DNA from 4 places in the Paraburkholderia sp. SECH4 genome. Region 2 is predicted to be linked to each of the others. Evidence: riboswitches for the same ligand, from Rfam matches in the RefSeq annotation. Region 2 holds a riboswitch; each other region holds the start of a gene.
The links. Region 2 has a riboswitch for cobalamin ahead of cobA (uroporphyrinogen-III C-methyltransferase). Riboswitches for the same ligand answer to the same signal wherever they lie in the genome.
Positions count from the first base shown of each region.

Region 1 (7,767 bases), on a different contig from region 2:
CCTTGAACGCAAAGCTCTGCACCACCGCGTCCGGTTGTTCACGGCGCACCAGATCGACCAGGAGTGTCGCGATCAGCGGCCCGTGTACGATCAGCCCGGGATAGCCTTCCACCTCGGTCACATATGGGTAGTCGTAATGAATGCGATGGCCGTTGAAGGTCAACGCGGAGTAGCGGAACAACATCACAGCGTCCGCATCGATCGTACGAGTCCACGTTTCGCCCTCGGGTGCGAGCGCCGCTTGCGGTGGCCGGGCGCCCTCTTGTGGCGCATCGCGATAGACAATGTCGTGCTCTTCTTCGAGCTTCAGTTCACCACCAACTTCAATCGCGTGCTGCACCGTCACGAACACGAGACGGCCCGAGCGGCCGGTCTTGTCTTCGATATTGGCGATGGTCGAGGTACGTTTCGCATGCTCGCCGACTTTGAGCGGCGCATGAAACGTCAGGCGGCCACCGGCCCACATGCGGCGCGGCAACGGCACCGGTGGCAGAAAGCCACCACGCTTCGGATGACCGTCCGGACCGACCTCGGACAGCGGCGCGATCGGCAGAAAGTACAGCCAGTGCCAGAGAGGTGGCACGGTATCGCCACTTTCTTCCCGGTCCAGGGTGGCAGCCATTGCCGTCAGCGGAAACGCGGTGATGTCGTCTTCGGTCACCGCTTCCTTGTTGAGCCAATCGTCGAGTTTCTCTAGGGAAGCAGACATGGGCAAAGTCTCCAAACACACTGATTGGACGAAATAGGTCTTACGATAAACCTTGCGGCAGGTTTCGCGAAGTTTGCATTTTCGAACCGGGCCTTCGCTTTTGCTTAAGACGCTCCGGACACCCACGCGGCGGATTGGAGCGGCTCGGTCATAACGATACGGGAATTGGAGAGCAAGAGTCGGAGTGCGTGGCCTTGGGCGTGTGCTTACACTCGGTCATCGTTCGATGAATCGCCTTACGGAGAATGTTCATGAATACGGTCGCGAAGGATCTGCAGTCGCCGGAGTTGGAACTGGAACTGGAACTGGAACTGGGGTTCGAGCCCGACCTGAAACACGCTGGCGCACGGGAGTCAGGCTCCAGCACCGTCACCGGCTCGTTTACGCGGCGCGTCGACGCGATCGACTGGTTCGATGTCGAAGAAGAACTGAACGGATATGGCTGCGCGATGCTGCGCAATCTGCTCAGTGCGCAGGAATGCGACGCGCTGACAGCGCTCTATCCACGCGACGATCTGTACCGCAGCCGCGTCGTGATGGCGCGGCATGGTTTCGGTCGTGGTGAGTACAAGTACTTTGCGTATCCGCTGCCGCAGTTGGTAGCGGCGGTGCGCGCCGAGCTTTATCCGCGCCTCGCGCCGGTGGCGAATCGCTGGAACGAGGCGATGAATATCGATGTCCGCTATCCGGTCGCCCACGGCGAATTTATCGAGCGCTGTCACGCCGCCGGCCAGCTGCGTCCAACGCCCCTGATGCTTCAATACGCCAAGGACGACTACAACTGCCTGCATCAGGATCTATACGGCGAACACGTGTTCCCGCTTCAGGTCGCGATTCTGCTTTCGGAGCCAGGCAAGGATTTCACGGGCGGCGAGTTCGTCATGACGGAGCAGCGTCCGCGGATGCAGTCGCGCACGGAAGTCGTGCCGCTCGGCAAGGGCGACGCAGTGGTGTTTGCGGTTCATCACCGGCCGGTGCAGGGCACGCGCGGCGTGTATCGGGTGAATCTGCGACACGGCGTGAGCCGCCTGCGGTCGGGTCACCGGCACACGCTCGGGGTGATTTTCCACGACGCGACCTGATTGCGCTCCACACGATGACCACCCGTCCCGGCTGGACGCGCCGCCAAGCCACGGACCGGTCCCGTGTTCAATTGGGCGCTTAGGAGTAGGAGCGCGTAAGCGGCGATGGGATTTGGACTTTGTTTGTCCACGGCGTTAAGGGACGGTAGCTGTTGTGAACTTGTCCACAGAAAATGTTCGCAAGCCTGTGGATAACAACCCCACAACAGCGCCAACTACTTGATCCACTTAACTTCCTAAGCGCTGCACGCTGCGCGCCGAAAGGCGATTCCCCTCATCCCGCGACGATCTCGAACCACGCGCCATGCGTGCGATCACGGTCGAGCACTCGCGACTCCGCTTTACCATCAGCGCGCAAAGCGACACCCAACACCCCTTCCCCACGCGTGGCGAGTTGCCGGCGCAACGCCGCGCCTTCGGGGGTAACACTCGCGGCATCGACATGCACGGGGCTCAGCAACACAACCGACGCATCGCCAATCGACACCGTCGCCGACGCTGCCCCAAGTCCCGGCAAAGCCACCGTCCGCGCGTCCGCAAAACCAAGCAACGCCCGATACCGCTGCAAACTCGCCTTCAAATCCTCCACAGCGACCGTCAAGCTCGCCACCCCTCGCACACCGTTCGCATGTTCACGCACCGCGCCTTCAGCCACACGCAGATCACGCGGCGTGATATCCCCGCACAGGAATGGCAAGTCGCTGGTTTGCGGGCGGCCGGTCTGCCACTCGAGCCGCGCGCCGTCCGGGCGGACGCGCCCACCTGCCTGTGGCCCGTCGTATTGCAAGCCCCGCCCATGCGCGGCGTCAATCACAGCAGCCACGCTCGACGGCAACAACGCGTAATCAACAAATCCATCGCCATGACGCTGCCCCACATCCCACCAGCGACGCTGCGGCGCCGCCTGCAAGAAAGCGATCAGCTCGATGTAACTGCCATCGGCGAAACCGATCAGCGCGTTATGCGTCACGCCATCGGCATGTGTACCGCCTTGCTGCACGGTGAAACCGAGCGCCGTGAAATCTTCAATGGTCTGCGTCAGGTCGTGGACGCGAATCACAATGTGGTCGAGTAAAAGGCTCATGGCACAAAAGTCGTGAATGTTGTGAATGATCGGAGCGTTCGACATACAGCGAAATACCTACTTCTGGGCAACCGTCGCCTTACTCTCAAGCAACGCCCACTTGTCGTTCTTCACCACCACGTTGATGTTTTTCACGCCGATCACACGACGCGTCGCCGGATCGAAATTGGCCTTGCCGAACACGACGCTCGGAATGTCGTGCAGCTTCGGCAGCGCATCGCGCACAGCTTTGCGGTCGGGACCGCCGGCGCGCAACGCATAGGCGGCGATGATGACGGCGTCATACGCATAAGCGTTGAACGCGTCCGGCTCGCGGTGGTATTTCGCCTCGAAGCGTTTAACGAAGCTTTGCACTTCAGGCCCGGATTCACCGGGGAAGAAGCTGGTGTTGGTCGCCACGCCGTTGACGGCCTCACCGCCGAGTTCGAGGAATTTCGGCGAATACACGGAACTGGCTGCGGCGATCGGCAGGTTGATACCGCTTGTGCGCGCCTGGCGGGCGATCTGCGCGCCGTCGGAGTAGTACGAGATCAACACGATGCCATCCGGATTCGTAGCGCTCACGCGCACCAGCGTCGCGCGGAAATCTTTCTCGGCCGACTGATAGCCCTCGGCCGCCACGACTTGCGCACCGCGTTCGTTGGCGGCTTTGACGAAGACGTCCTTGCTGGTGCGTCCCCAGTCGGTGTTCAGATAGAGCACGGCGATGCGCTTGAGGCCGAGCGTTTTCACGGCGAGGTCGGCAAGCAACGGCTGCGCGTCGGCCTGGCTGACTGACGGGCTCCAGATGTAGTCGCCGCCTTTGGTGAAGTCAGGATGCGAGTTGGTGAAACCGAGTTGCACGAGGCCGGCATGCTGATAAATCGGCGACGCCGCCATCGAAGCGGGACTCGAGAAGTCGCCGAGTTCGATCAGGATGCGCGGGTCGTTGACGAATTTCTGCGCGATCGTGATGGACTGGCGCGGGTCGCTCTGGCTGTCCTCGAAGACGTAGTTCAGCGGGCGGCCGTTGATGCCGTTGTGGCTGTTGATCTCATCCAATGCAAGATCGAAGCCGGCTTTCCATTGCGCGCCGTACTGAGCGTTCTGTCCGGTCAGCGGGCCGCTGACGCCTATCAGGATCGGATCGCCCGAAGGTGGCGCTGCGATTGCCGTTGTCGTCGTTATTGCCGATGCGGCCAGCAGCAGAAGTGTCGTGATGCGAGTGGCCCATGATGGGCGCAGGTTTGATGTATTCGACATGGCTCCAGGCTCGGTTTGCTTGAGATTGGAGTGAGTGTCGGATTTGCCCCGGCTTCGGGCAACCAAGCGATTCGCATAACGTTATGCGGCCATGGAACTTGTCCACAGAAAATGTTCGCAAGCCTGTGGATAACATTCCTGCAAACGCGCCAAGTACTTGATGTATTTGGTTTCTCTCGCGCTGCACGCCGGCGTGACCGCGGCTCGCGCGGTCACGCCATTCACATCAAAGGTAAGCGGACTTCGCGGCGCTGCGGCTCGCGGGAGCCAGCAATTTGCTTCGCTCGACGAGGGCGCCGAACAGCAGCCCAACTGTCGTCCACATAACCACCTGCATGCCGATGGCCGCGACGCGGAACTTCCACAGCAGCACCGCCGGGAAAGCCGCCGGCACTTCGTTGATCGTCGGCATCGACAGTTGCACGGCAGCAATGATCACGACGAACACCAGGCCCGCCACAATCGAGCCATTCCACGCGCCCAGCTTCAGCGCCGCGCGGCGCCGAACCTTCAGCGAGAACACCATTGCGGCCAGCGAGATCGCGATCATCAGGAAGAACAAGCCGGTCCGCGTCCCGATCGTCTCGGGGTCGCCCACCGAAGGGGGATTCGCCGGGTACTTGATGTTCGGAACGATCACCAGCGCAATAAACGCGCCAAGCGCGAGCCATGCGGACAACGCGCGCGCACTCAGCGCGCCGACGCGGCCATACGCATACGCGAACACCAGCGAGAACAGGCCACCGAACGCGGCGCCGTACGTGACCACGCCAGTCAACAATCCCAGGCCCGCCTGGGTGCCGCGGCTCACCAGTTCGGGTTCGGGCGCTTCGCCTTTGGCGGCGTCGGCCTTTTCCTCGAAGGAAATCGCCTGATCGACCTGCGGTTCGCCCACCAATCTCGCGAAGCCGAACGTGAGCAATCCCGCGGCGATGCCTGCAAGCATCCCGCGTACCAACAATTTACCAACCATGTTCGACTCCGTTAGTGGCAGGGAAAGCCGAGCAGATGGCGGCCGTCGTGCACGAATTCATGCACATACATGCCAGGCACCAGCGACGTGGCACCCTGTTCCGCACCAACGAAATACAGCGCGAGCAACAGCAGCAAGCCGCCAAACACGACCCAAGGCAGCAATTCACGCAGCGGAATCGGCGTGGGTTGGGCGACAGGCTGTGTCGTGGAATCGAAAACAGCGTTGGTCATAATGGACATCTCCTGGGGGTAACGCGCCCCGATAGTCGATTGAAGAGGGATGGTGCGAAGCTCAGGTCTGGCTTTCGGCTCATGAATGCCGATTACAGTGGCGCGACCGCGCCGGGCTCTCACCGGCTTCCGTGCTTCGCAGTGACGCTATTCTACGCGCTAAACTTTGCCTCCCGGCAATACAAAGCATGTACGCGGCGTCCCGCTTTAGTCCGGTCTTTATGGAAATCAACTGAATGGACACACGGCTGTTACTGATCAGCCACGCATCGACCGCGGCGATGCGTGCGGGCCGCTTCCCCGCCGACGACCCGCTCGACGCACGCGGCCTCGCCGAAGCAGCCGCCGCACGAGCGCGCCTGTCGATTCCGGACGACGCGGCGGTTTTCGTCAGCCCGGCCGTTTGTGCGCGCGACACGGCGTCGGCCTTGGGGCTCGGTGCCGCGGCTCTGAGCCAGGGTGCATCGGTCGACGAGGGACTGGCAGACATGAACTACGGCCTGTGGCATGGCCGCCGCCTTGCCGATCTCGCAGTCGAAGCACCGCACGACATCGCCGCGTGGACACATGATCCCGACGCAGCCGCGCACGGCGGCGAGTCGTTCAGTCAACTCGTGAAGCGGGTGGGACAGTGGCTCGATGCGTTAAACGATGCGTGGAGCGAGGACGTGACCCGCGCAACAGACCGTGCATCAAATGATGGAGCGAACGAGGCAAGGAATCGTACGTTACGCGAAAAAACGAGCGTCATCCCGAGCACCACGCAAAACGTGGTCGCCGTCACGCACGCGCCAGTGATCCGGGCCGCCATTGTTCATGCGCTCGGCGCGTCGCCAGCCGTGTTTCCGCGCATCGAGATCGCGCCGCTCTCGATGGTCGAGTTGCGACGCTCGCGACGCGGCTGGACATGGTGGCCGGCGTCGCAATAACGGCGGCCGCGAGGAGTCGCGGTCTTGTTCATGTCGGCACAGTCCTTTGAAAGGTGGCCTTATGGCGGTAGCACGGTTCATGCCTTGCCGAACAACGCCGCCAGCCCCTGCACCGATGCAAAAATCCCCTTCGCATCGTGCCCAACGCCGTCGATCACAAACGTACGATGCTTCGCCGCCCCTTCCGGATGCCGCGACGCCATATAGCGCGCGTAAGCCAGTCCGCGCCCCAGCCGATGCTCGCCTTGAGTCTGCGCGGCGCATGAACGGTCGAGAGCCGAATGCTGCGGATCGCAATCCGCGCCGCCGAGCAGCACGGTGACGTCACGACGCGCATAGCGCGATTCAAGCGCATCAGCAGAGCCCGCCTCCCCGCCACTAGAAGCATAGGCCGGCAACTCTTCGAGCCCATACTTCCAGCGATTGAACGACGGACACGCCGCCGCATCGAACGCCGCGAATGCACCGGACGCGGTCGGCCGCATCGCATCGAAGTACACATACGACGAAGGATTCGCGACCACATAGCGCAGCGCGATTCCGCGCGCGACGAGCGGCGCCTCACCTCGCGTCACCACGGCATAGCGCTGCACCACCTGGCCACCACCCGAATGCCCGGCGATCACCACCTCGGTTAGCGACGCAAACTGCTCGCGCGACGCCAGCGTCTGCAGGATGGCGTCGAGCACATCGAACGAACTGAGCGGCGCCGGACCTTCGGCGTTGTCGCCGCCCATCCAGCCAGTCCAATCCCAGTGCAGCGTGGATGACGGCAACACATGCGCGCTAACGTCGGCACTCGCGAGGAATTGCGGCACGATCAGCAGCGTATCGGCTGCATCGCCACCAGCAAGTGCGCACGCGCGCTCCGCCAGATGGAAGTACGTGTCCGCGTTGCGCAGGCGTCCGTGAATCAGAATCACGGCGCGCTTGACGTCACGCGTCGGCGCAAGCCAGTCGCCGTTCGCGAACACCGGCACGGTGCCGCTGCCCGCAGGCGTCGCGACACTCAGATGCCGGCTGCCGACGACAGCGACCGGACGTTCATTCGGCGCGCGTTCGTCATCTGTGATCAAAGGCTGGGTCATGCAATAAGCTCGTGGGTCATCTAATCAGTCTGGCTAGAGGCGGTTAGCGCGTGACGAACTTCGCCGTTGCACCGCCCGGCTCACGTCCCGAACGCGTGAAATACACCATCGCGAGCGACACGCAACCGGCAAAAATCAGGTAGAACGCCGGCGTCAAACTGCTGCCGGTCAGATGCGTCAAGGCGGTGATGGTGAGCGGCGCCATGCCGCCGAACAGCGTCACCGCAATGTTGTACGACAGCGCTACGCCCGCCGAACGGCTACGCACCGGAAACAGCGTCGCGAGCATGCCGGGGTGCGAACCGGACATGGCGGCGAGGAACACCGTCGCGACCATCTGCGCGATGAACAGATGCCCCGGCGTGGGATTCGTCACGACGAAGTGATAAAGCGGATATACGCAGACCATCCACGTGATTACGATCGG
Region 1 covers NZ_JALOCP010000003.1:368,104-375,870, reverse strand. Annotated here, with positions in the region: gene M0D67_RS07125 (MaoC family dehydratase N-terminal domain-containing protein) at 1-709, opposite strand, end outside; gene M0D67_RS07120 (2OG-Fe(II) oxygenase) at 961-1,791, shown strand; gene M0D67_RS07115 (VOC family protein) at 2,066-2,875, opposite strand; gene M0D67_RS07110 (ABC transporter substrate-binding protein) at 2,933-4,117, opposite strand; gene M0D67_RS07105 (CbtA family protein) at 4,344-5,090, opposite strand; gene M0D67_RS07100 (CbtB-domain containing protein) at 5,102-5,323, opposite strand; cobalamin riboswitch at 5,366-5,505, opposite strand; gene M0D67_RS07095 (histidine phosphatase family protein) at 5,560-6,252, shown strand; gene M0D67_RS07090 (alpha/beta hydrolase) at 6,330-7,340, opposite strand; gene M0D67_RS07085 (MFS transporter) at 7,384-7,767, opposite strand, start outside.
Region 1: another riboswitch for cobalamin. It lies ahead of M0D67_RS07100 (CbtB-domain containing protein); the one in region 2 lies ahead of cobA (uroporphyrinogen-III C-methyltransferase).

Region 2 (7,767 bases):
CGTGTGCCGAATGCCTGGCGCGCTTCTTCGCCGGCGCTTTTCTGAGTGTAGGCGTAACCGCCCCAGGCCTGATAGGCGTTCGCGAGATCGGCGTCGGTTTGCCATTGCTGCGAGTCGATCATGTCCTGCAGACCCGCGCCATAAGCGCCAGGCCGCGCGCTGAACACGCGCCAGCCGGCACGCTTGCGCGCCTCGGCGGCGTCCATGCCGCGCGCAATCAGCACGTCGCGTTCGCGCAGCACACGCGCGCGGATCGGGTTCAGTTCTTCGGGCTCGTCGAGTTCGGCCACGGCCTGCACGGCGGCGTCGAACAGATGCATCACGTTCGCGAAGGCATCGCGGAAAAAGCCGGATACGCGCAACGTGACGTCGATACGCGGCCGGTCGAAGGCCTCGATCGGCATGATTTCGAAATCGGTCACGCGATGACTGCCTGGAGCCCACTTCGGCCGCACGCCGAGTAAAGCGAGTGCCTGGGCGATATCGTCGCCACCGGTGCGCATGGTCGCGGTGCCCCATACCGAGAGGCCGATCGCGCGCGGATAGTCGCCCTTCTCCTGCAAATGCCGTTCAATCAACTGCTGCGCGGATTTCAAACCGAGCGACCATGCCGCTTGCGTCGGCACTGCGCGCGTATCGACCGAATAGAAATTGCGGCCGGTAGGCAGCACGTCGGGCCGTCCGCGCGACGGCGAACCGCTCGGCCCCGGCGGCACGAAACGCCCCTCAAGGCCGCGCTTCAGGTTCAGCATTTCCTGCGGACCGCAGGCGTCGAGCCGCGGCAATACGTCGTTGCGCAGACGTTCGATCACGCGTTCGGCTTGCGGCAAAGTTCCGCTTGCGGGCGCCGCATCGGACGTTTCATGGCCGCACACTTCACGCAACATCTCAGCCGCCAGCAGTTCCAGACGCTCGCGTGTATCGCCACAATGCCGCCAGGGCGCATCGCTCACCCGCTGCAATACCTCAGGACGTGGACCGTCCCACGCCGCAGCCCAGTCCACCGACAACGGATCGAACAGATGATCCATCAGCAGATCGCGCGCCAACGCGTCGATCAAACCAGCCTTGCCGCCCTGGCCATCGCCGACCGGAAAGCGCCCCAGCGCCAGCAACGTATCGCGCCGCTGCACACCCTCAGGCGACTGCCCGAACGTATGCAAGCCGTCGCGAATCTGCGCCTCCTTCAACTCGCACAGCCACGCATCGACGCGCGTCAGCAGCGCATCTTCATCGTCCTGGCCGTTCGGCTCCGCAAGACTCAACTCGTCATGCAGCTTATGCTCGACGATGGTCGCGAGAATGGTGCGCCTCAACAGCTTCGAGCGGCGCGGGTCGACCATCAGTGCTTCATAGTATTCGTCGACCTGGCGCTCGAGGTCCTGCAACGGCCCGTAACTTTCGGCGCGCGTGAGCGGCGGCATCAGGTGATCGATGATGACGGCCTGCGCGCGACGCTTCGCCTGACTGCCCTCGCCCGGATCGTTGACGATGAACGGATACAGATGCGGCATCGGGCCGAGAATCAGATCGGGCCAGCAGGCATCGCTCAACGCGACGCTCTTGCCGGGCAGCCATTCGAGATTGCCGTGCTTGCCGACATGCACGACCGCGTCGATGCCGAACTGATGACGCAGCCAGAAATAGAACGCCAGATACGCATGCGGCGGCACGAGTTCAGCGTCGTGATAGCTCGCGTAATCGCCCTGCTCGCGCGAACGCGACGGCTGAATCCCAACGAACACCTGCCCGCAACGCCAGCCCGCGATCATGAAACGGCCGCGCCGCAGTGTCGGATCCTGCTCGGGTGAGCCCCAACGCGCGTTCAGCGCATTGCGAGCTTCGGCGGGCAACGCATTGAAGTACACAAGATAGTCGTCGAGCGCGAGGCTTTGCAACGCAGGCCGCAAGTCACGCACGACCGGATCGTTGGTCACGCCTTCGGTCAGCTTCTTCAACAGCGCGTCACCGTCGGCGAGCAGCTCGGCCACGCGATATCCCTCATCGCGCAACATGGACAGAATGCCGACCACCGAGGCCGGGGTGTCGAGCCCTACGCCATTGCCGATGCGCCCTTCGCTCATCGGATAGTTGGCGAGGATCAGCGCAAGTTTCTTGTCCGCGTTATCGAGCGTGCGCAGACGGCACCAGCGGCGGCTCAATTCGGCCAGAAAGCCGACGCGTTCGAGGTCCGGTTGGTAGCGGACCACGTCGACTTCGGTATGCGGACAACGATAGGCGAGGCCCTTGAAGCTGATCGCCCGCGTGATGATGCGGCCGTCCACTTCCGGCAGCGCAATATGCATGGCGATATCGCGCGAGTTGAGGCCCTGATTGTCCTTGACCCAATCCTCGCGATTGCCGCCGCTCAGGATCACCTGCATCACCGGCGCGTCGCCGGCGAGCGCAAGCGGCTCGGGGTCATCGATAGCGGACGCGGCGAATGCGGTTGTATTCAGCACCAGCGCGACATCATGTTGCGCGCACAACTGCTGTACGACGTCGCGGCTCATCGCGTCTTTAAGCGAGGTAATCGCGATCGGCAGCGGATTCAGGCCTTGCGCTTCGAGCGCATCGATCAGGGCGTCGAACACGGCCGTGTTGGCCGCTTGCAGATGCGCCTTGTAGAACAGAATCGCAGCGACCGGCGCGCCCTCCCGCCAGCGCGCCTGCCAGTCGGCAATGGTCGGCGTGTCGCGTTCGGGATGGTAGAGCGTCGCGGCAGGCAACGCGCGCGGCAGCGCAGGCTCGCGCCCCCAGCCAAGCGCGCGGTACGCGAGAAAGCGCAGGAACGCCTCGGCATTCTGCGGGCCGCCTTCACGCAGATAGCGCCATAGCTGATGACACAGATCGGCGTCGGCGGTGCTGCGCGCGAGGAGATTCGGGTCTTCCTGCAGATCGCCGGAGAACATCGCGAGCGTCTGCTGCTTGCGCTCGGCGAGCGCGACCACCTGTTCGATGCCGTACGGCCAGTACGCCTCGCCGCCGAGATGATCGACCACCACGACACGCGCATGCTGCAACACGTCTTCGACATAGAAATCGACCGAAGCCGGTTGCCGCAAATACGTGACGTTCGCAAGCCGCACGCTCGGAAAACCCGCGCCCAGACGAGGAAACACGCTCGCGAGCAACGACAGCGTGGTATCCGCGGAGCTGAGCACCACGATATCGGCGGGCCGTTGATCGATCCGGATCACGCCCTGTGTATCGTCGACAAAACCGCCCGGCGTAGTGCGCAGCAGATGCATGACAGGTTACGCCTGTTGCGGCTGGGCGCTGTTCGCGACGGCGCCCAACGCAGCGTCGAATGCCTGTTGCAGCGCGGCCTGGTCGAGGTCTTCGCCGATCAGCACGAAGCGGCTTTGTTGCTCTGCGCCCGTTTCACCCGCTTGCCAGCGCCGGTCGAAATAACTATCGAAACGACGGCCCACGCCCTGGATCACCAAGCGCATCGCCGCACCCGGCAACGCCGCGAACCCTTTCACGCGGTAAATCGTGTTGGTTTCGACGAGGCCCTGCAACGCGGCGATCACGGCTTCGCGCGACGAAACATTCGCGTGCACCACCACCGAATCGAACTCGTCGTGATGGTGATCGGCGTCTTCGGCCGAACCGTGATGGTCGTGGCGCAGATGAATCGTTTCTTCCGACGCCGCTTCAAGGCCCAGCAGCGTATGCAGGTCGAGTTGACCCATCTGCGCGCGCACGATCTTCACTTGCGGCGGAATTTCTTCGCGGATGGTGGCCTCGACAGAAGCCTGCTGCGCGTCGTCGAGCAGATCCGTTTTGTTCAGAATCACCAGATCGGCCGCCGACAATTGGTCTTCGAACAATTCGTGCAACGGCGATTCGTGATCGAGATTCGGATCGGCCTTGCGTTGCGCATCCACGGCGACCGGGTTGTCGGCGAACTGGCCGCTCGCCGCGGCCGGGCCGTCAACCACGGTAACGACCGCGTCGACGGTAAAGCTATTCTTGATCTGCGGCCAGTTGAACGCCTGGACCAGCGGCTTCGGCAATGCGAGGCCGGACGTCTCGATCAATACATGATCGATCTGCTCGCGGCGCTCCACCAGCTTTTCCATCACCGGGAAAAACTCTTCCTGCACGGTGCAGCACAGGCAGCCGTTCGCGAGTTCATACAGTTGCCCTTCGGTTTCGACGCCGTTTTCATCGCAGCCGATGCCGCAACCCTTGAGGATTTCCCCGTCGATGCCGAGTTCGCCGAACTCGTTGACGATCACCGCGATGCGCTTGCCGCCCGCATGCTGAAGAATGTGCCGCAGCAGCGTGGTCTTGCCGCTGCCGAGAAAGCCCGTGACGATGGTGACGGGGATCTTGCGCATTTGAGTTTGCATCGTGAGGTCCATCCGTAGGAGCTGCTCGTGCACGCCGGCGCATTGTGTACAGGTTGGGCAAACGGGGCACATGCCCCAAACCACGACATTAACCAGACACGGGGACGAACAACGGCGTTGCCGAGGCAACCGAAAAACAGAAAACGAGAATGAGGTCATGAACGCGCCACCGCATCCCCGCGATGGTCGTTCTTCGTAGTCTGGCCGGTATCCGGGCTGGCGAAAGCGCCGCTTCCCCTTCCCGGACGAGTGGTTTCTCGCCCAGTGGTTATATGCCGACGCGGCCTTGCGCGTGGACATCGAAGCCGGCTCCGCGGCGCTCTTGAACGCACCGCTTTTCGCTTACCGTTGCGGGGGCAGCACAGGTTGACCCGGTCCATTGCAGGTGGGCACCCTGTTTCCCGTTTAACTGCATGCGCACGAGCGCGCACGCGAGCACCAAAGTGCGTGCGAGTGTAGGCCGAGCGCCCCGTGCCGTCAAGGAACCGCGGGCTGCGGCAAGGCCTTTCCACAGTGCCGGCGCGGCCCGCCGTGTGCTATCGTATGCGCGCGTTTGGTGCCCGCATATGCGTTCGCATGTGCAGTTAAACGGGAAACAGGCCGCGCTCGCTGCGCTCAACCTGTGCTGTCCCCGCAACGGTAAGCGACCTGCGGTGCTTTCGCATCGCGCATGCGTTTTTGATGCCACTGTCCGACGAATCCGGACGGGAAGGCAAAACGCATGAGGCCGCCAGCCCGGATACCGGCCAGACGCGGAGGCAGCGAACGTCACGCTGCCGGCCGCCGGAATCCGCGAGGGACGGATGTGAAGGCGCTGAAGCACGACGTCGCGCGGCCGTTGGCGTTTCCCTGTGAGAAACGCGGCGAGCAGCGTTATTCGTCGCGCGTAATCCGTAGCACCGCATGACCTCAATTTCCGTCGCCTCCGGCCTCATCGAGCCTCATCCGTTTCCGTTTATCACGACATGGCGCACGCCATGCACGCCGCAATGAGCCGCGCCTGGCTGATCGGCGCCGGCCCCGGCGATGTCGAACTGATGACGCTCAAGGCAACGCGCGCGTTGGCGCAAGCCGATGTGGTCCTGGTCGACGATCTGGTGAACCCCGACGTGCTGCAGTTCGCGCGCGCCGACGCGCTGGTCGTGTACGTCGGCAAACGTGGCGGGCATCCGTCGACGCCGCAGGCCGGCATCGTCGCGCAAATGCTCGAACATCTGCAGGCGGGACGCAGCGTCGCCCGTTTGAAAGGCGGCGATCCGTTCGTGTTCGGCCGTGGCGGCGAAGAACAGCAAGCGCTACATGCCGCGGGCATCCGCGTGGACGTGATCAACGGCATCACCGCCGGGATTGCGGCGCCCGCGGCAATCGGCATTCCTGTGACGCATCGCGATCACGCGCAAGGTGTGGTGTTCGTCACCGGACACGGCGCCGGCAGCGGCGAGCCGGACTGGGCCGCGCTCGTCGCCACGCGGATGACGCTGGTGATTTACATGGGCATGCGGCGGCTGAACGAAATCGTCGACGCGTTGCTCGCGGCCGGGATGAGCGCCGATACGCCGTGCGCGGCGATCGAATCGGCTACGCGCCCCGAGCAACGGCATGCGCTCGCGCGGCTCGGCGAGTTCGCGGATACGGTCTCGCGCGCCGGGCTCGGCTCGCCGGCGATCGTGGTGATCGGCGGTGTGGCGTCGCTGGCGTTGGCGCGGCATGCGGTGAATGTTGGCAGCGAACCCCGCGGACACGCAATGAAAACGCTAACGGTCGGTATCGGTTGTCGTTTGCACAGCTCCGCCGAGGAAATCGAAACGGCTGTACGTGCCACGCTCGGCTCGCATCCATTCGACGAAATCAGCACGATCGCCTCGGTCGACGTCAAAGCCCAGGAAGCCGGCTTACTCGAATTCTGCGCACGTCATGCGCTGCCGCTGAAGCTGTTCAGCCGCGAGCAAATTGCGGCGATCTCCGTGGACGATCCGTCGGCGGCCGCACGCGAGCATCTCGGCATAGACGGCGTCTGTGAGCCGTGCGCCTTGCTCGCTGCGGCGGCCGAATCTGGTGCAGCCAGCGTACCTGGTGCGGCCCATGCATCGGTTGGATCAATTACCCCAGTTGCCTCGTCTGCAGCCGACACCCCCAACGCACGGCTACTCGTGCGCAAAACCGTACACGCCGGCGTCACAGTCGCGATAGCATCGACCACCGCCCGCCCCGCCCGCGAACACACAAACACCGACGCTCAAGAACAGGACCTCCCATGAAGACCGATCCCGAATCCCATCAGCGCATGACCGAACGCCGGCGCGAGGGCCATGAGAAAAAGCAGGCCAGCGCCACCGTCGAAAAAGGTCTGCTTATCGTCAATACCGGCACCGGCAAAGGCAAAACCACCGCAGCGTTCGGCATGGCCGTGCGCGTGCTCGGGCACGGCATGCGCCTCGGCGTCGTGCAATTCATCAAGGGCGCGCTGCATACGTCGGAGCGCGACTTCCTCGGCGCAATCGCCAATTGCGACTTCGTCACGATGGGCGACGGCTACACCTGGAACACGCAGAATCGCGACGCCGACATCGCCACCGCGCGCAAAGGGTGGAACGAAGCACGTCGCATGATCGAAAGCGGCGACTATCAGATGGTGATCCTCGACGAACTGAACACCGTGCTGAAATACGAATACCTGCCGCTCGACGAAGTACTGTCGGTACTGAACGCGCGCGCGGCGATGCTGCACGTGGTGGTGACCGGCCGTCACGCGCCGGACGCGCTGATCGAAGCCGCCGACCTCGTCACCGAAATGCGCATCGTCAAGCACCCGTATCGCGAGCAAGGCGTGAAAGCGCAGCGTGGCGTGGAGTTCTGAGCGATGTCCGCGTGCCCCGCCCTGTTCATTAGCGCGCCCGCGTCGGGCCAAGGCAAGACCACGATTACCGCGGGTCTGGCTCGCTACCATCGGCGACAGGGGCGACGCGTGCGCGTATTCAAGACCGGCCCCGACTTTCTCGACCCGATGATCCTGGCGCGTGCCAGCGGGGCGCCAGTCCTGTCGCTCGATCTGTGGATGGTGGGTGAGTCGGCCTGTCGCAATCTGCTCGCGCAGGCGGCCGCCGAAGCGGATCTGATTCTGATCGAAGGCGTGATGGGTCTGTTCGACGGCACGCCGAGCAGCGCAGATCTGGCAACCACATTCGGCGTGCCGGTACTCGCGGTGATTTCGGCGAAAGCCATGGCGCAGACCTTCGGCGCGGTCGCTTTCGGCCTTGCGCAATTCAGGCCGGAGGTACCGTTTTACGGCGTGCTCGCCAATCGCGTCGGTTCGCCAAGGCACGCGCAAATGCTTGAAGAGACTTTGCCGCCGGACCTGCGCTGGTGCGGGCACATCAGCGGCAACGACGAGATCGAGCTGCCCGAC
Region 2 covers NZ_JALOCP010000068.1:3,438-11,204, forward strand. Annotated here, with positions in the region: gene cobN (cobaltochelatase subunit CobN) at 1-3,251, opposite strand, end outside; gene cobW (cobalamin biosynthesis protein CobW) at 3,258-4,361, opposite strand; cobalamin riboswitch at 4,546-4,819, opposite strand; cobalamin riboswitch at 4,899-5,127, shown strand; partial or broken gene cobA (uroporphyrinogen-III C-methyltransferase) at 5,351-6,067, shown strand; gene M0D67_RS42205 (cobalamin biosynthesis protein) at 6,107-6,619, shown strand; gene cobO (cob(I)yrinic acid a,c-diamide adenosyltransferase) at 6,616-7,218, shown strand; gene M0D67_RS40385 (cobyrinate a,c-diamide synthase) at 7,222-7,767, shown strand, end outside.

Region 3 (7,767 bases), on a different contig from region 2:
GTCTCTTCGCGCATTACGGGTGGGGTGGTGAGTCTGCGGGGGTGGCTGAGGTGCCGGATGTGCAAATGGCGGCATTGATGCCACTAGCGGCGTTCGTGCTGCTCGTATTGCTCGTGCTGTTCGCGCCGCTCGCACGGAACGTGCCGTCGGCGCCGTCAGCCAGCTTCGTGACCTCCAGCAGCGTGATCGGCAGCGCCTGGCGCCACGTATCGAAGCCGCCAAGCGGCTGTGCGTCGGCCAGCGCAATGCGGGTCAACGTGCCACCGTGTTGCTCACGCCACGCTGCCAGCGCGGCCTCGCCTTGCAAGGTCACGGCATTGGCAACCAGACGTCCGCCGTCGCGCAGACGCGCCCAGCACGCGTCGAGCACGCCCGGCACCGTCACGCCACCGCCGATGAACACGGCATCCGGCACAGCCAATCCTTCCAGCGCATCAGGCGCGCGGCCAGCCACCAGTTGCAGACCCGGCACGCCCAACGCATCGCGATTGTGCTCGATGAACCGCTGCCGCTCCGCGTGCCCTTCGATCGCAATCGCGCGGCAGGTCGGGTGCGCGCGCATCCATTCGATGCCGATCGAGCCGCTGCCCGCGCCCACGTCCCATAGCAATTCGCCGGGCGTCGGCGCGAGGCGTGCCAGCGTGATCGCGCGGACGTCGCGCTTGGTCAACTGACCGTCGTGGCGAAAGGCGTCGTCGGGCAAGCCGACGGTCAGCGGCAAACGCGGGGCGCCTTCCGTTGCACGGCATTCAAGCGCGATCAGGTTCAACGCTGCCACTTCGCCCGCAGACCACTGGTCCGCACGGCCATCGATACACCGCTCCAGATCGCCGCCCAAATGTTCCAGCACGGTCATCCGGGTCGCGCCGAAACCGCGCGCATTCAGCAGTTCGGCCAGCGCGGCGGGCGTGCGCCCATCGGCACTCAGCACGAAGACGCGCGCGCCGTCGTGCAGATGAGCATTCAGCGTCGGCAATGGCCTTCCCACCAGCGAAACCGTGGCGACGTCCTGCAACGGCCAGCCAAGCCGCGCGGCCGCCAGCGACAACGACGACGGCGCCGGCAATACCCGCAACTCGCCTGCCGGCAACTGCCGCGCGAGGGTCGCGCCGACGCCGAACAGCATCGGATCCCCACTCGCCAGCACACACACCGACCCCGTACGCTCGGCCAGCAAAGGCGCGAGATCGAACGGCCTGGGCCATGCCTCACGGCGCGCGGCGAGGCGTGCGGGCAGCATCGCCAGATGACGTTCGCCGCCATAAACCACCGACGCTTCCAGCAAAGCACGCCGCGCGGGCCTCCCCAAGCCGGCGAAGCCGTCATCGCCTATGCCCACCACGGTCAGCCACGCCGGCATGCATCCATCCTCATTCTGTATCTTCAAATAATGCGCTGTGCCACGCCGATCAAAGCGTCCAGCCTCGTTGTGCTGTTCGAAAAAAGGCATAATACAGCCGCCGGTGCCCTTCGGGGCCGAAGAGGGAACACAGTGTTGCTGTGGCTGCCCCCGCAACTGTATGCAGCGAGTCCGCCTGCGCTCCGCGCCACTGGTTCGACCGGGAAGGCCGCGGCGGACCATGACCTGCCAGCCAGGAGACCTGCCGGCCAGACTGTTCGTGCCAGCCTACATCGGGCGGGGTGTACCGATGCCGCAGCAATCGCCGCTTTGCGGCTTGCTCGGGCCGTCGCGCGACGCTAAACCCGGTGTCCGTCTTGAATCAAGCTTCGCCCTCCACTGCTTTGCCCGATGCGGCCCTCGCGCTGCGGCCCTCGGCGTGCCCGGGGCTGCTGCGCATCGTCGCGGCGCGCGATGGGGGGATTTGCCGGATCAAATTGCCCGGCGGTGAGTTGAGCGCGGCGCAGGCCGCGGTGATCGCCGACGTCAGCGAGCGGCATGCGGCCGGTGTGGTCGAGCTGACCAATCGCGCGAATCTGCAGGTGCGTGGCGTGCGAAGCGGGCATGAAGCGGCGTTGATCGCGGCGCTGGTCGATGCGGGGCTTGGGCCGATTCGGGCGACCGGTGCGGTGGATGCTGACAGCTTGCTGCTAAAGACCTTGGCAAATACTTCAACCGCATCTCGGTTCGGCGCAGCGGATGCTTCGAATACGCGACCGACGACCGCACGACAAGCTCCTACCGCAATTTCGGCGTCCGCTGCGGACGATGTGCGCAATGTGATGGTGAGCCCAACTGCCGGGCGCGATCCATTTGCGCTGTTCGATACGAGGCCGCTTTGCGTCGAACTGCTCACGTTGCTGCAATCCGAAGCGCGTTTCGCGGCGCTATCGCCCAAATTCGCGCTACTGCTCGATGGTGGTGAGCGTCTTGCCAGACTCGATCATCCACATGATGTCTGGCTCGCGGCGACGCAAGCTGAAGACGGTGTGCGATTTGTGCTTGGATTGGCAGGTTGTCCGCCTGCTGTGGCGAACGCGGACGTTGACGTCAATGCCGATGCCGATGCCGATGCCTTCCCGCATATCGCGCGTACCGGCTCGCATAGCGCCGTTGACCATCCTCATCCGAATTACGCAGGCGCTCTCGCCGCAGTGCTGCCCGCGCAAGTCACAGACCTCGTCCGCGCGCTGCTGCATACGTTCCTCGATCTGGCCGCCCCAGATGCCACGCGCATGCGTCACCTGCTCGCCACGCATCCCGTCGACGCGCTATTGCAGCACGCTCAAACGTACGTCGATTTCCCACTGTCACGCGACACATCGCTTGCAAACTGGCTACGCCCCACGGCCGCCGATACCACGCTGCGACTCGGCGCGCACGCACAGCGAGTCGTGGGAATGCTGCACGTAGGCGGCCAACCGCCGCTCGGACGCCTCGACGCCACGACCTTGCGCGGCCTCGCCACGCTCTCGCAACAGCAAGGCAACGGCACGCTGCGCATCACGCCCTGGCAAAGCGTGTTACTACCGGATATCGCAGCCGATGCCGCACCCACCGTGCTCGCTGAAATGAACGCGCTAGGCCTCGCATGCGATCCAGCGCAGCCTATGACACGTCTGATCGCCTGCGCCGGTTCCACAGGCTGTGCAAAAAGCCTCGCCGACACCAAAGCCGATGCGTTACGGCTAGCAGATCGCTTACCCGACGGCGTCGACGTCCATCTGAGCGGCTGTCCGCGCTCATGCGCTGCCGCACATTGCGCGCCGTACACGCTGCTGGCTGCGGCGCCCGGCATCTACGACCTTTATCGACGCGACGGCCAGCCGGGTTTCGGCTCGCGCGTCGCGCACCAACTTACGATCGAACAAGCCGCCGACATGCTCGCCCCATTGGCATACCCGGCCCGGAGCCCCTCAGATGCTTGATTACATTCGCGACGGTCAGGAGATCTATCGCCAATCCTTCGCGACGATACGTGCGGAGGCCGACTTGTCGCGCATCCCTGCCGACCTCGAGAAACTCGCGGTGCGCGTGATCCATGCCTGCGGCATGGTCGACGTCGTTGAAGATCTTCAGTTTTCCGAAGGCGCAGGCACCGCGGGCCGTACGGCACTGGCGCAAGGCGCGCCGATTCTGTGCGATGCCGGCATGGTGGCGCAAGGCATCACGCGCGCACGCCTGCCCGCGAACAACGACGTGATTTGCACGCTGACGCATCAGGACGTGCCCGCACTCGCACGCGAACTCGGCAATACGCGCTCGGCGGCTGCGCTCGAATTGTGGCGGGCCCGGCTGGCCGGCAGCGTCGTCGTGATCGGCAATGCGCCGACCGCCCTCTTTCACTTGCTCGACATGCTCGATGCCGGCGCAGCAAAACCCGCACTGATCCTAGGTTTTCCGGTCGGTTTTGTCGGCGCGGCCGAATCGAAAGCGATGCTTGCCGAAGACAGTCGCGGCGTGCCCTACGTCGTGGTTCACGGTCGACGCGGCGGCAGCGCGATGGCCGCCGCTGCCGTGAACGCACTGGCGACGGAGGTCGAGTAAATGACGGTGCAAGGACGTTTATTCGGACTGGGCGTGGGCCCCGGCGACCCTGAGCTCATCACACTGAAAGCGCTGCGCTTGCTGAAAGCGGCACCCGTGGTCGCGTATTTCGTCGCAAAGGGTAAGAAGGGCAACGCCTTCAGCATCATCGAGGCGCATCTGCATGACGCTCAACAGCATCTGCCGCTCGTTTATCCCGTCACGACCGAAGCGCTCGAACCGCCGCTTTCGTATGAAGTGATCATCGCCGACTTCTATGACACCGCGGCGGAGGTCGTCGCCGGCCATCTCGACGCGGGCCGCGACGTAGCGGTGATTTGCGAGGGCGATCCGTTTTTCTACGGCTCGTACATGTATTTGCACGACCGCCTCGCGGCGCGTTTCGAAGCCGAAGTCGTGCCCGGCGTGTGCTCGATGCTCGGCGGTGCAGCGGTACTCGGCTCGCCGCTGGTGTATCGCAATCAGAGTTTGTCGGTGCTCTCCGGCGTGTTGCCTGAAGACGAACTGCGGCGGCGTCTCGCCGATGCCGACGCTGCCGTCATCATGAAACTCGGCCGCAATTTCGATAAGGTGCGGCGCGTGCTCGGCGAACTGGGACTCGCGCATCGTGCGCTTTATGTCGAACGCGCGACCATGGGCAATCAGCGCATCGTGCCGCTTGACGAAGTCGACCCGATGGCCTCGCCGTATTTTTCGCTGCTCGTGGTGCCGGGGGAAAAATGGCAAGGTTGACGCCGCCCGCGATCGTGATTCTCGGTGCGGGCGCGCTGGAGACCGCACGGCGTATCCAGATGTTGTATGCCGGTTGCCAGGTGCATGCCTTGCAGGGCCGAGTCGAGGCTGACGTCTCATACACGGAACTCCGCACGCATCTGTGTGATCTGTATGCGCGCGGTACGCCGATCATCGCGTTGTGCGCCGCCGGGATCGTGATTCGTTGCGTCGCGCCCTTGTTGTCGAATAAGGGCGTCGAGCCGCCGGTGCTGGCCGTTGCAGAAGATGGGAGTGCGGTCGTGCCCTTGCTCGGTGGACTTGCGGGAGTCAACGTGATGGCTCGCGAGATTGCGGCTGCGTTGAACGTGTCGCCTGCGATTACAACGAGTGGCGAACTGCGCTTTGGAACGTGTGTGCTCAATCCGCCTGAGGGCTATGCGCTTGCCGATATAGCGCAAGGCAAGCGCTTCGTGTCTGATCTGCTGGCGGGTGAAAGCACGCGCATCGAGGGTGAAGCGCCGTGGCTCGATGACGCGCAATTGCCTCGCTCTGAATCCGCACGTCTCGCGATCCGCGTGACGCCACGTGCGTGGGATGGGCGGGATGATGAGTTGGTGATTCATCCGCGGAGTGTGGTGGCGGCAGTGACCGTGCCGAGTGCCGCTGCGCATTCCAATACGGATACGGACCTCGGCGCAAATTCCGGTGCTGATTCGCAGACGGCTTCCGGCGCTCGAATCGCCGCGCTGGTACAAGAGGCATTGGACGCGCACGGTCTTGCACCACTCTCGCTCGCGGCATTGCTGGTTCCTTCCGAACACATGGCAAACCCGGCGCTCGCCGATGCCGCGGCGAGCCTGAACGTGCCGCTGCGTTTTGCCCAGGCGGGCCCGGAGGACGGCGAGCCGCCGAGCAATTTGCTGCATGCCGCGCTGCGCGTGCCTTATCAAACCTTGCATGACGACGCGGACGCAGGGGTTGCACTCGCGTTGGCCGCGTTGGCAATCGACCCGGACACGATTGGCCGTACGCGCGGCCGCTTGACCGTGATCGGCCTCGGCCCCGGCAGCGCCGATCTGATGGTGCCCGCCGCACGAACGGCGCTGAACGAAGCCACCGATATTCTCGGCTACGAAACCTACGTGAAAATGGCCGGCCCCTTGCGTGCCGACCAACGCGTACACGGCACGGACAATCGCGAAGAGATGCAGCGGGCGCGCCATGCGTTCGAACTCGCGAGCACTGGACGGTCAGTGGTGATGGTGTCGTCGGGCGATCCCGGCGTGTTTGCGATGGCGGCAGCGGTGCTTGAAGCGCTCGAAGAAGGCGCTTCGACGAACGCTGACTGGCGCTCGGTCCAACTCGCCATCGTGCCGGGAGTGTCCGCTGCCATGGCAACTGCGGCGCAAGCCGGCGCGCCGTTAGGCCATGACTTCTGCATGCTGTCGTTATCCGACAATCTGAAACCGTGGACCATCATCGAAAAGCGCCTTCGGCATGCGGCCGAAGCGGATCTGGTGATGGCGTTCTACAACCCGATCTCTCGCGCACGGCCGTGGCAATTGGATAAAGCGCTGGACATCGTGCGGGACTATCGCGCTGCCGCGACGAAAGTCGTGCTCGGCCGCGATATCGGTAGACCCGGCAGCACACTACGCACGATCACGCTCGGTGAACTGCGCTCGTCCGATGTGGATATGCGCACGATGGTGATCGTGGGGTCATCGACGACACGCGCGTTTGCTAACGGTGTCGATGGCGGGGAATGGGTTTACACGCCGCGGTGGTATGAGTGAGCACAGTGGGTTATTTTCGCCCCATCCCCCTCACCATTGCCTCCATTTGCACCCCATCCGCCCGCGCGATGCCCTATGCCGCCACCTTCAAATCCTCAATCGCCCGCTGCCTGACGCCCAGATCATCCCAAAGCTCCGGATGGCACGTGAATACCAGAATCTGATGCCGCGTAGCCGCATCGATCAACGCCCGCTTGATCGCATCGCGCCGGGTGGCATCGGTATGCACGGCTGCGTCGTCGAGCATTAGCAAGGTGGGACGGCCTGACGCCTTCAAAAGATCCGCATACGCCAGCCGCGTCAGAATGCCGAGTTGCTCCCGCGTCCCGAAGCTCAACGCATCGAGCGTGTCCGCGCGGCCATAACGGTCCAGCGTCGCCGGACTCAGATCGTCGCTGAGCGCAATCGTCGACTGCGGGAAAATCCGCTTCAGATAGTGCCCGAGCCGCTCGGTCAACGGCGCGCGCAGTTGCGCCACCGCCGCATCACGTTCGTCGACAAGCACTTCGTCGAGCAGACTCAAAGCGCTCGCTCGCAAGCTGAGTTCTTCCTTACGGCGCGTGGCCTGTTCGACTGAAGCATTTACTGTAGCGAGACGCTCCCCGAGCCCAGACGCGCCAACCGTCTCGAGCTGACTGCGCAACTGCGCGATCCGCAGTTGCCGTTCGTGCTGCTCGTTGCGCGCAAGTTCTGCCGACGCCCGATAGCGCTTCGCTTCAGCCGCCGGATCGTCGAGACGCGCAGCTTCCAACTCACGCTCACGTCCTTCAAGCTGTTTCTTCAGCGCCTCGACCTGCACACGCTGCTCGACGATTTTCGTCTGCCACAGCGAGCGGTTGCGGCAGAACGCCTCGTCGCCCAGTTGCGCCTCCTTACGCTGGAGTTGCGCGGCGAGCGATTCCGTCGTGGCCGTAGCGGTCGACCGCTTTTCCGCCGCTTGCGCCAATACTTTTCGGGCGGCGTCCAGCGCATCACGTGCGATGTCGGCGTTGCGGCGAGCCTCGTCGAGCGGTGGCGCGCCGGAGACATCGGGCAAGGCCGCAAGCCGTCCGTTAGCCGACTGCAATCGCGCATCCGCCGAAGCCAACGCAGCCCGCAGCGCGTCGATACCCTGCGGCGCATGCACCTCAAGAATCTTCGCCTGGCTTTTCTGCTGCGCGACCAGCGTCTTCCACTGCTCGTGCCTGGCCTCGGCCTCACCCAGCGACGCCACGCCCAGCGTCTGCAACAATTGCGCATGCTGGGCTTCGAGCGACGCCAACTCGGATAACCGCGCAGACAGATCGGAGACGCCCGGAATCACCCGCAACT
Region 3 covers NZ_JALOCP010000011.1:84,108-91,874, reverse strand. Annotated here, with positions in the region: gene M0D67_RS17150 (cobalt-precorrin-5B (C(1))-methyltransferase) at 1-14, opposite strand, end outside; gene cbiE (precorrin-6y C5,15-methyltransferase (decarboxylating) subunit CbiE) at 14-1,360, opposite strand; cobalamin riboswitch at 1,445-1,624, shown strand; gene M0D67_RS17140 (oxidoreductase) at 1,717-3,327, shown strand; gene M0D67_RS17135 (precorrin-8X methylmutase) at 3,320-3,946, shown strand; gene M0D67_RS17130 (precorrin-2 C(20)-methyltransferase) at 3,947-4,678, shown strand; gene cobJ (precorrin-3B C(17)-methyltransferase) at 4,666-6,456, shown strand; gene M0D67_RS17120 (AAA family ATPase) at 6,530-7,767, opposite strand, start outside.
Region 3: another riboswitch for cobalamin. It lies ahead of M0D67_RS17140 (oxidoreductase); the one in region 2 lies ahead of cobA (uroporphyrinogen-III C-methyltransferase).

Region 4 (7,767 bases), on a different contig from region 2:
CGCGGCGCGGGAATCAGCGCCTCATGCTCGCCGTCGCGAATCAGAATCAACGGATAGCCGAACGCGCGGCTCGTCAGCGTGGGCGTCAGCACGTCGTGCACCGGTCCGGCATACGCGCCGCCGTTGCCGTCGAGCAGCAGCGCATGTGTTGCGAAGCGGCGCGCCAGGTTCAGGTCGTGGCACGAAAACATCACTGTACGCCGAGGTTCGCGCGTCCAGGCGGTCAGCGCTTCGAGACAGTCGATCTGATGGTGCAGATCCAGATGCGAGAGCGGTTCGTCGAGCAGCAATAACGGCGCTTCCTGGCACAACACTCCTGCGAGAGCAACGCGTTGACGTTCGCCACCCGAAAGCGACAGCACGTCGCGCGCGGCGAATGCGGCGAGTCCCAAAACGTTCAGCGCGGCATGCGCGGCAGCACGATCGGCCTCACCCTCCCAACCCCAGCCGGTCAGATGCGGAAAACGGTTCAGCATCACGATGTCGAGCACACTCGCGCTAAAGGCGTCCGCAGCGCTTTGCGGCATCAGCGCGCGACGCTGCGCGAGCGGCAATGGCTGCCAGTCGGCGAGACGCACGCCGTCGAGTTCGACATGACCCGCCGACGGCTGCGCCAGACCGGCGAGCGTGGATAGCAAGGTCGTCTTGCCCGCGCCGTTGGGGCCCGCGACGCACCAGATCTCGCCTGCGTAGAATGTATGCGTGAACGCGTCGAGCAAGGTGCGCATGCCCGCACGCAAGGTCAGGCGTTGCGCGCTAAGCGCCGAATGCGGGGCGTTGTGTGCGTTCATCATCGGCGCCTGCGCAACAGCATCCACAGGAACACGGGCACGCCGACGATCGACGTGATCACGCCGACCGGCAATTGCGCCGGTGCGATCACAGTACGCGCAATCAGGTCCGCGCCCATCACCGCGACACCACCACCGAGCGCCGCTGCTGGCAGCAGCATGCGCTGATCGTTGCCGAAAGCGAGCCGCAGCATATGCGGCACGACGAGCCCGACAAAACCGATCGTGCCGGCCGTGGTCACAGCCGCGGCGGCCGCCAGCGACGCCACCAGATACACGCGCAAGCGCAGCGGCATCACAGCAACGCCGAGCGCCTGCGCGGCGGCGTCGCCCCGCAGCAGCACATTCAGACGCGGTGCTGCGGGCACGATCGCCACCAGCACGATGACGAGCGCGGCGAGCGCCGTCCATGGCATCGCGCCGCCGTTCAGATCGCCGGTCAGCCAGAACAGCATGCCGCGCAACCGATTGTCCGGCGCAAGGTTGAGCAACAGGGTGATGACGGCGCCCCAGCCGGCCGCGATCACCGCGCCGGTCAGCAGCAAACGCGGCGACGTATCCTGCGGCTCGCCTCGCCACAACTCACGGCGTGCGAGGCCAAGCACCAGCAGGATCGACACGAAGGCGCCGGCGAACGCGCTGGCATCGACGATCCACCACGCACAACCGGCGATCATCGCGACCAGCGCGAATGTCGCCGCGCCGCCGGAGACGCCTAATACGTAGGGTTCGGCCAACGGGTTGCGCAACAGCACTTGCAGCAGCGCACCGGCCAGCGCAAGCAACGCGCCGCACGCGAAGCCGGCCAGCGCGCGCGGCAAACGCAGCGTGCGCACGATCTCACCGGCAAGATCGCCGGACTCGACATGCGACGCGTGCGACGGCAGCAACGCCGCCAACACGCGCGCTGGCGCGAGCGACACGCTGCCCAACGCGAGCGACGCCATCAGCACAACCAGCGCGACTGCCGCGAGCACGAGCCAGATCGCGGCCGCGCGCTTCGCGCTCATCACGCGCAACGTGGTCGTGGACATCGGGCTCGAGCTACGGTTCATCGGCGCGTTCTCATGCAAATACGTTCGTCACTGCTGCTGCCAACCGACCGTGACATACGCACCGCGCCGCGGCGAGTTATACGAGTAGGCCGTTTCATAGTCCTTGTTCAACAGGTTCTGGATCTGCGCGGCGACATACCACGCCTTCGTGATGTTATAGCGCGCCGACAGATTCACCCCGCCATAGCCGCCCAGCGTGCCGCTGCTATCTTCACGGGCGCCGCTGACGATCCACTCGCCGCCGACACGCCACCCGGCAATGCTGCGATTCACCGCCAGCGACGCGAAGCGCCTTGCACGCCGCACCAGATCGGTATCGCTATCGAGGTCGACGGGATTCTGCAGCGTTACCGACGCGCGCACATCCGTCTTGCCCACATGGCCGCTCCACGATCCTTCGAGCCCCTGCACCTTCGCACGGCCGACGTTCTCGGCCAGATAGATGCCGGGCGTAACCTGCTCGTAGTCGATCAGATTCGAATAACGCGTCTGGAACGCGCTCAGACGCATCACACCAAGCGCGTTCGACGCGTACTGCAACGCTGCTTCGATCGAATGGCTGCGCTCCGGTTGAATCGACGGATTGCCGCTGAGCGGATAGTACAGATCGTCGAAGCTCGGCGCGCGGAATGAATCCGAATAGCTTGCAGTCGCCTTCCAATGCTCGGTGATGTCGAAACCGTAGCCGAGATAGTAACTGTTCGCCCCGCCGAAATCGGAATACTGATCGCGCCGCACGTTGGCCTGAATCTGATTGCGCCCAAAGCGCCCCGTGTAGCCGACAAAGCCCGAATCCACATGCCGGTCGGGAGCGGCGAACGTATCCGAGTCGAGGCTCTGGTCCAGATGCTCATAGCCGACCTGCAGTTTCTGCTGCGCGGCGAGCGCGAAATCGTTTTGCCACGTGTACTGGCGATTGTCGGTATCGAAGCGGCCGTTGTAGATGCCGTTGGTATTCGCCACGCTGCGGTCGTCGCCTTCGGAAACGATGAAGTGCGTGGTCCACCAGTCGGTCAGTTTGCCGTTCGCGAACACCGACACCTGGCGCACTTTGCTGTAGAGGTTGTTCAGATCGGTCGGCACACCGTACGCGTTGTCGTAGCTGTTATTGCCGTTCGACTGGAAATAGGTGACGCCCGCGTCCCACTTGTCGCTGAACTTGTGACGCAGCGAAGCCGAGATGCTTTCGTTCAGATAGCCGTTCGCGTTCGGATTCGCGTTGGGTGCCTGTGACGGATTGAGCGACGAAAAACCGTCGTCTTTCGAGCGCGCGAGCGAAATGCTGAAGGTGGTGTTGCCGTCTTTATCCAGCGCGCCGTTCACACCGGCTTGCTGCGTCTGCGTGTGATAGCTGCCATAGCCCACCGAAAAATTGAAACGCGGCGGATGGTCGCCGCCGTCTTTGGTGAACACCTGCACCACGCCGCCAATTGCGCCGGAGCCGTAAAGCGCGGACACGTTGCCATTCACCACTTCGACGTGATCGATCTGGTCGAGCGGAATCTGCGCGAGTTGCGGCGCGCCCAGGCTCACGGAGTCGACCCGTACGCCGTCGATCAGCAAAAGCGATTGCGTCGACGACGCGCCGCGCAGAAACAGACTCGTCGTGGAGCCCGGGCCACCGGTGCGCGAAATTTGCGCGCCGGGCGCGAGTTGCAGCAGACCGGGCAAATCGGTCGCGGTCGTATCGGCGATGTCCTGCTGATCGAACAGCGTGGTCTGTGGGATCGCATCGGCGAGCGGTTGCGGCCCGCGCTCCGCGGTCACGACAACGGGCGACAACACCGCGGGTGACGAACCGGTCGCCCCCGTATCGGCAGAAGAAGAAGACGGCGACGAAGAAGCAGCAGCAGCTTGCGCATGCACGACGAGCGGCAGGCTCGCAAAGGCGAGCAACGCCGCGCGAGCGATGGGGGACAGCATGGGATGACATTCCTGTGGATAGCGTGCGCGGCCCGCTTCCCCGCGGGCCGATGCGTAACGAGGCGCCCGCGTTGTTTTACGTTTGCGCGGGAACGAACCTCTCCCTCTGGCCGGTATTCGGGCTGGCGACACATCGATCCCGCCTTCCCACGCGTGACGCGCAGTGGCACACTCGCGTGTTCAGCTTCAAACACGCGATCAGGATCGACCTGCATGACGAATGCGGTCGCTTACCGTTGCGGGGGCAGCGCAGGTTAGCGCGTTCAGACGAGGCGCGCGCCCTGCTTCCCGTTTAACTGCGCACACTGTGGAAAAGCGTGCGCGAGCACCAAAGTGCGGCCAGTTTAGGAGCGGCCTTCAGGTCCGTCAAGAATGGTTAATCCGTGCGCAAACTGTTCTGTTAAGTGCAGGTTATTGTCCGATGCATGAGTTGTTTTTCATCATATGGTCGATAAAAGCCGGCACAAAGCGATGTTGTTACGTCTCGAAACGAGACAATTGTCGGAACCTGCGACATTCCGCGCTAAAATGCGATGTCTTTAGAGGACGCAGCAGATGCTCACCGAACTCGAAACACTTTCACAGAATATCGGCAAGCTGATTACGATCAGCCAACGCCACAATGAAGCGCGGCTCGCGCTCGAAGATCAGCTCGCCCAAACGCGTGCCGAAGCAGAGGCCACACGCACGGAACTCGCGCTGATGCGCGAGGAGCGCGATGCGCTGCAGGCGGAACGCGACGCGCTGTCGGCAAAGATCGACGACGCACAGGTGCGCCTCAATGCGATCCTCGAAAAACTGCCGCGGGCCCGCGCGCACAGCGAGCCTGATAATCAGCTCGATCTGCTCGAGGCCGCGCCGCATGAGGAAGAAGCGGAGAGCGACGTCACCCGCCATGGAGAAAATGCATGACCACCAAGCAGATCGAAGTATCGATTCTCGGCGTGCCCTATCGTCTCGCCTGCTCGCCGGAAACTGAAGGCGCGCTGCTTGAAGCGGTTGCACGCGTCGACGCCGAGATGTCGAAGATCCGCAATAGCAGCAACGTGCGCGGCACGGATCGCATTGCCGTCATGGCCGCGCTGTCGCTGGCATCGGAACTGCTTAAGCTGCAAAGCAGCGTGCGGCACGGAGAAGCATTTCCCGCTGAAGAAATCCGGCGTACAATGCACCAGATGAACGAGCAACTGGGTACTGTGATTCAGCAGTACAGCATGTAAAAGTATCTTGTAGCCGGTCCTGAGATCGGCTGCGGATTCAAACGAGGTGCATGAGCAAAGATTCATGCAAACGTTTTGAATTCAATCGGTTTGACTTCCCTGCCTGGTTCGCCAAGGTCATATATTCCTTGAACCAATGCCATGTGCACGGTTGTGGAAATTTGTAGCACGGGTGTGCGCGTCACTCTGTCTGATGTACCCGAAGTGCTGCTAACTGCGACCAATTCTGAACCCCCGGTTCAGGATGCCGGCCTAGCGGCTAAGGCGGGGACCTATTCAAACGGCATCGGACTTCGGTTCGGTGCCGTTTTTCTTTGGGCCTCGATTTTTCTTGCTGTATCAAACCTTTAACGTTCAATTCGATTCATGCGCTACTGGCTAATGAAGTCCGAACCGGACGAAGCAAGCATCGACCATCTTGCCCAGGCACCGCACCATACGTTGCCGTGGACTGGCGTGCGCAACTATCAGGCGCGCAACTTCATGCGCGACACGATGCAGGTCGGCGACGGTGTGCTGTTCTATCACTCGAGTTGTCCGGAGCCAGGCATTGCGGGGCTCGCGGAGGTATCGTCCACCGCGTATCCGGACCCCACTCAATTCGATAAGAAGAGCCCCTACTACGACCCGAAGTCGTCGCAGGAAACGCCGCGCTGGCTACTCGTCGATGTGGTGTTCAAGAAGAAGATCCCGTTGATTCCGCTTGCCGCGCTGCGCGAGCATGAGGAATTGAAGGACATGCGTGTGCTCGTCAAAGGCAACCGCCTGTCGATCACGCCGGTGACCGAAGCTGAATGGCGCTTCATCACCAAACGTCTTGTTTAACGTTGCATACGCACATGTGATCCGTTGCGGCTTGTTTCACGCGCAAGTCTGTGCGCGGATGAAAGCAAACGTTGAGCAAACGTCAAATTAGGGAACCAAGCTCAGGTTACAAGCGCCTAACGGACTCGCAAACGTTGTGCCATCGCATGGAGTTCGCTCCAATCGTGCACAACCTGTTCAAGCAAGGAGTCCAAAAATGACGAAAAACACCGCACGTGCACTCGCTCTCGCTCTCGTATGCGCCGCCCCTGCCGCGTTCGCACTGACGCCGGCCATGGCCCGCGCGCAAGGCGTGACGCAGTATCAGCCCGCCGGCGTGCTGTCGCTGAATGCACAGGCAAGCGCTGAGGTGCCGCAAGACGTCGTCGATATCACGCTGTTCTACGAGCAGGAAGCGAGCGATCCGTCCGCGCTCACCTCCACGCTGAACCAACGCGCCGACGCAGCGCTGCAAAAAGCCAAGGGCGTGAACGGCGTAACAGCTCGCACCGGCTCCTTCTCTATCTACCCGTCCACCGATCGTGACGGCCGCATTTCCGCATGGCGCGGCCGTACTGAAGTTGTGCTCGAGTCGCACGACTTCGCCGCGGCGTCGAAACTCGCAGGCCAGATGGCATCGATCATGCAGGTCGGCAACGTGCAGTTCTCGCTGTCGCCTGAAGCGCAGCGTGCAGCGGAGCAGAAGCTCACCGGTGAAGCCATCAAGTCGTTCCGCGAGCAAGCCGCTTCTTCGGCGCAGGCGTTCGGCTACAACGGCTATTCGATTCGTGAAGTCAACGTCGGCCACAACGGCGTCATGCCCCGTCCGATGATGATGATGAGCGCACGTGCAATGGGTGCCGATGCTAAGGCATCCGCGCCGGTGCCGATCGAAGGCGGCACGTCGACGGTAACAGTCAATGTGTCGGGCTCGGTGCAGATGAAGTAGCGCGTTTTACGCCAGAAGTACCGCTGCAATGAAAAAAAGCCACGGCATGCCGTGGCTTTTTTCCATTGGCTACTCAGCTCACTACGATAAAACGTAGCGCTCAATTCGCACCGACCGTCTGCGCCGGTTCACGCCGCGCACGGCGATAGGACCACACCAGTATCCCGATGCCCACGAGGATCATTGGCAGCGAGAGCCATTGGCCCATTGAGAGACCCATTGCCAGAAGCCCAAGGAAGTCATCCGGCTCACGCGCGAATTCCACCGTGAAACGCGCAAGGCCGTAGCCGATCAGGAACACCGCGGAAATCGCGCCCATCGGTTTCGGTTTGCGTGAGAAGAAGAACAGCACGAAGAACAGCGCCACGCCTTCCAGCGCGATCTCATACAACTCCGACGGATGACGCGGCAGCATGTGATATTGCGCGAACACGTCGTTCAGATGCCATTGCGCGGCCAGTTGCGGATGCGCGGTGAGCCACGCGGCATCATCGGGCGCGGCGCCTGGAAACAGCATCGCCCAGGGCGCTGACGGATCGGTCACGCGGCCCCACAACTCACCGTTGATAAAGTTGCCGAGGCGCCCTGCCGCGAGCCCGGTCGGCACCATTGGCGCGACGAAATCGGTGACCTGCAACCACGAGCGCTTGCGCTGATAGGCGAACAGCACCATCGCCAGCGTCACGCCGAGGAAGCCACCGTGAAACGACATGCCGCCTTCCCACACCTTGAAGATGTCGAGCGGATGCGCGAAGTAAAAGCTCGCCTTATAGAACAGCACGTAGCCGAGCCGGCCGCCGAGAATCGTACCGAGCACGCCGTAAAACAGCATGTCGTCGATATCCTTAGCGGTCCAGCCTTGCGCGGCGACGTACGGCAAACGCAGCCGCAAGCGGCCGACGACGATCGCCGCGATGAACGCAACGAGGTACATCAGTCCATACCAGCGCACAGCAAGCGGCCCCAGATGAATGGCAACGGGGTCGAAATTCGGGTGAATGAGCATCGTGTTGTTATGGGCAGTT
Region 4 covers NZ_JALOCP010000038.1:10,789-18,555, reverse strand. Annotated here, with positions in the region: gene M0D67_RS34005 (ABC transporter ATP-binding protein) at 1-794, opposite strand, end outside; gene M0D67_RS34000 (iron ABC transporter permease) at 791-1,846, opposite strand; gene M0D67_RS33995 (TonB-dependent receptor) at 1,874-3,769, opposite strand; cobalamin riboswitch at 3,860-4,117, opposite strand; gene M0D67_RS33990 (hypothetical protein) at 4,325-4,681, shown strand; gene M0D67_RS33985 (cell division protein ZapA) at 4,678-4,989, shown strand; RNA gene ssrS (6S RNA) at 5,083-5,264, shown strand; gene M0D67_RS33975 (EVE domain-containing protein) at 5,356-5,814, shown strand; gene M0D67_RS33970 (SIMPL domain-containing protein) at 6,011-6,742, shown strand; gene lgt (prolipoprotein diacylglyceryl transferase) at 6,843-7,748, opposite strand.
Region 4: another riboswitch for cobalamin. It lies ahead of M0D67_RS33995 (TonB-dependent receptor); the one in region 2 lies ahead of cobA (uroporphyrinogen-III C-methyltransferase).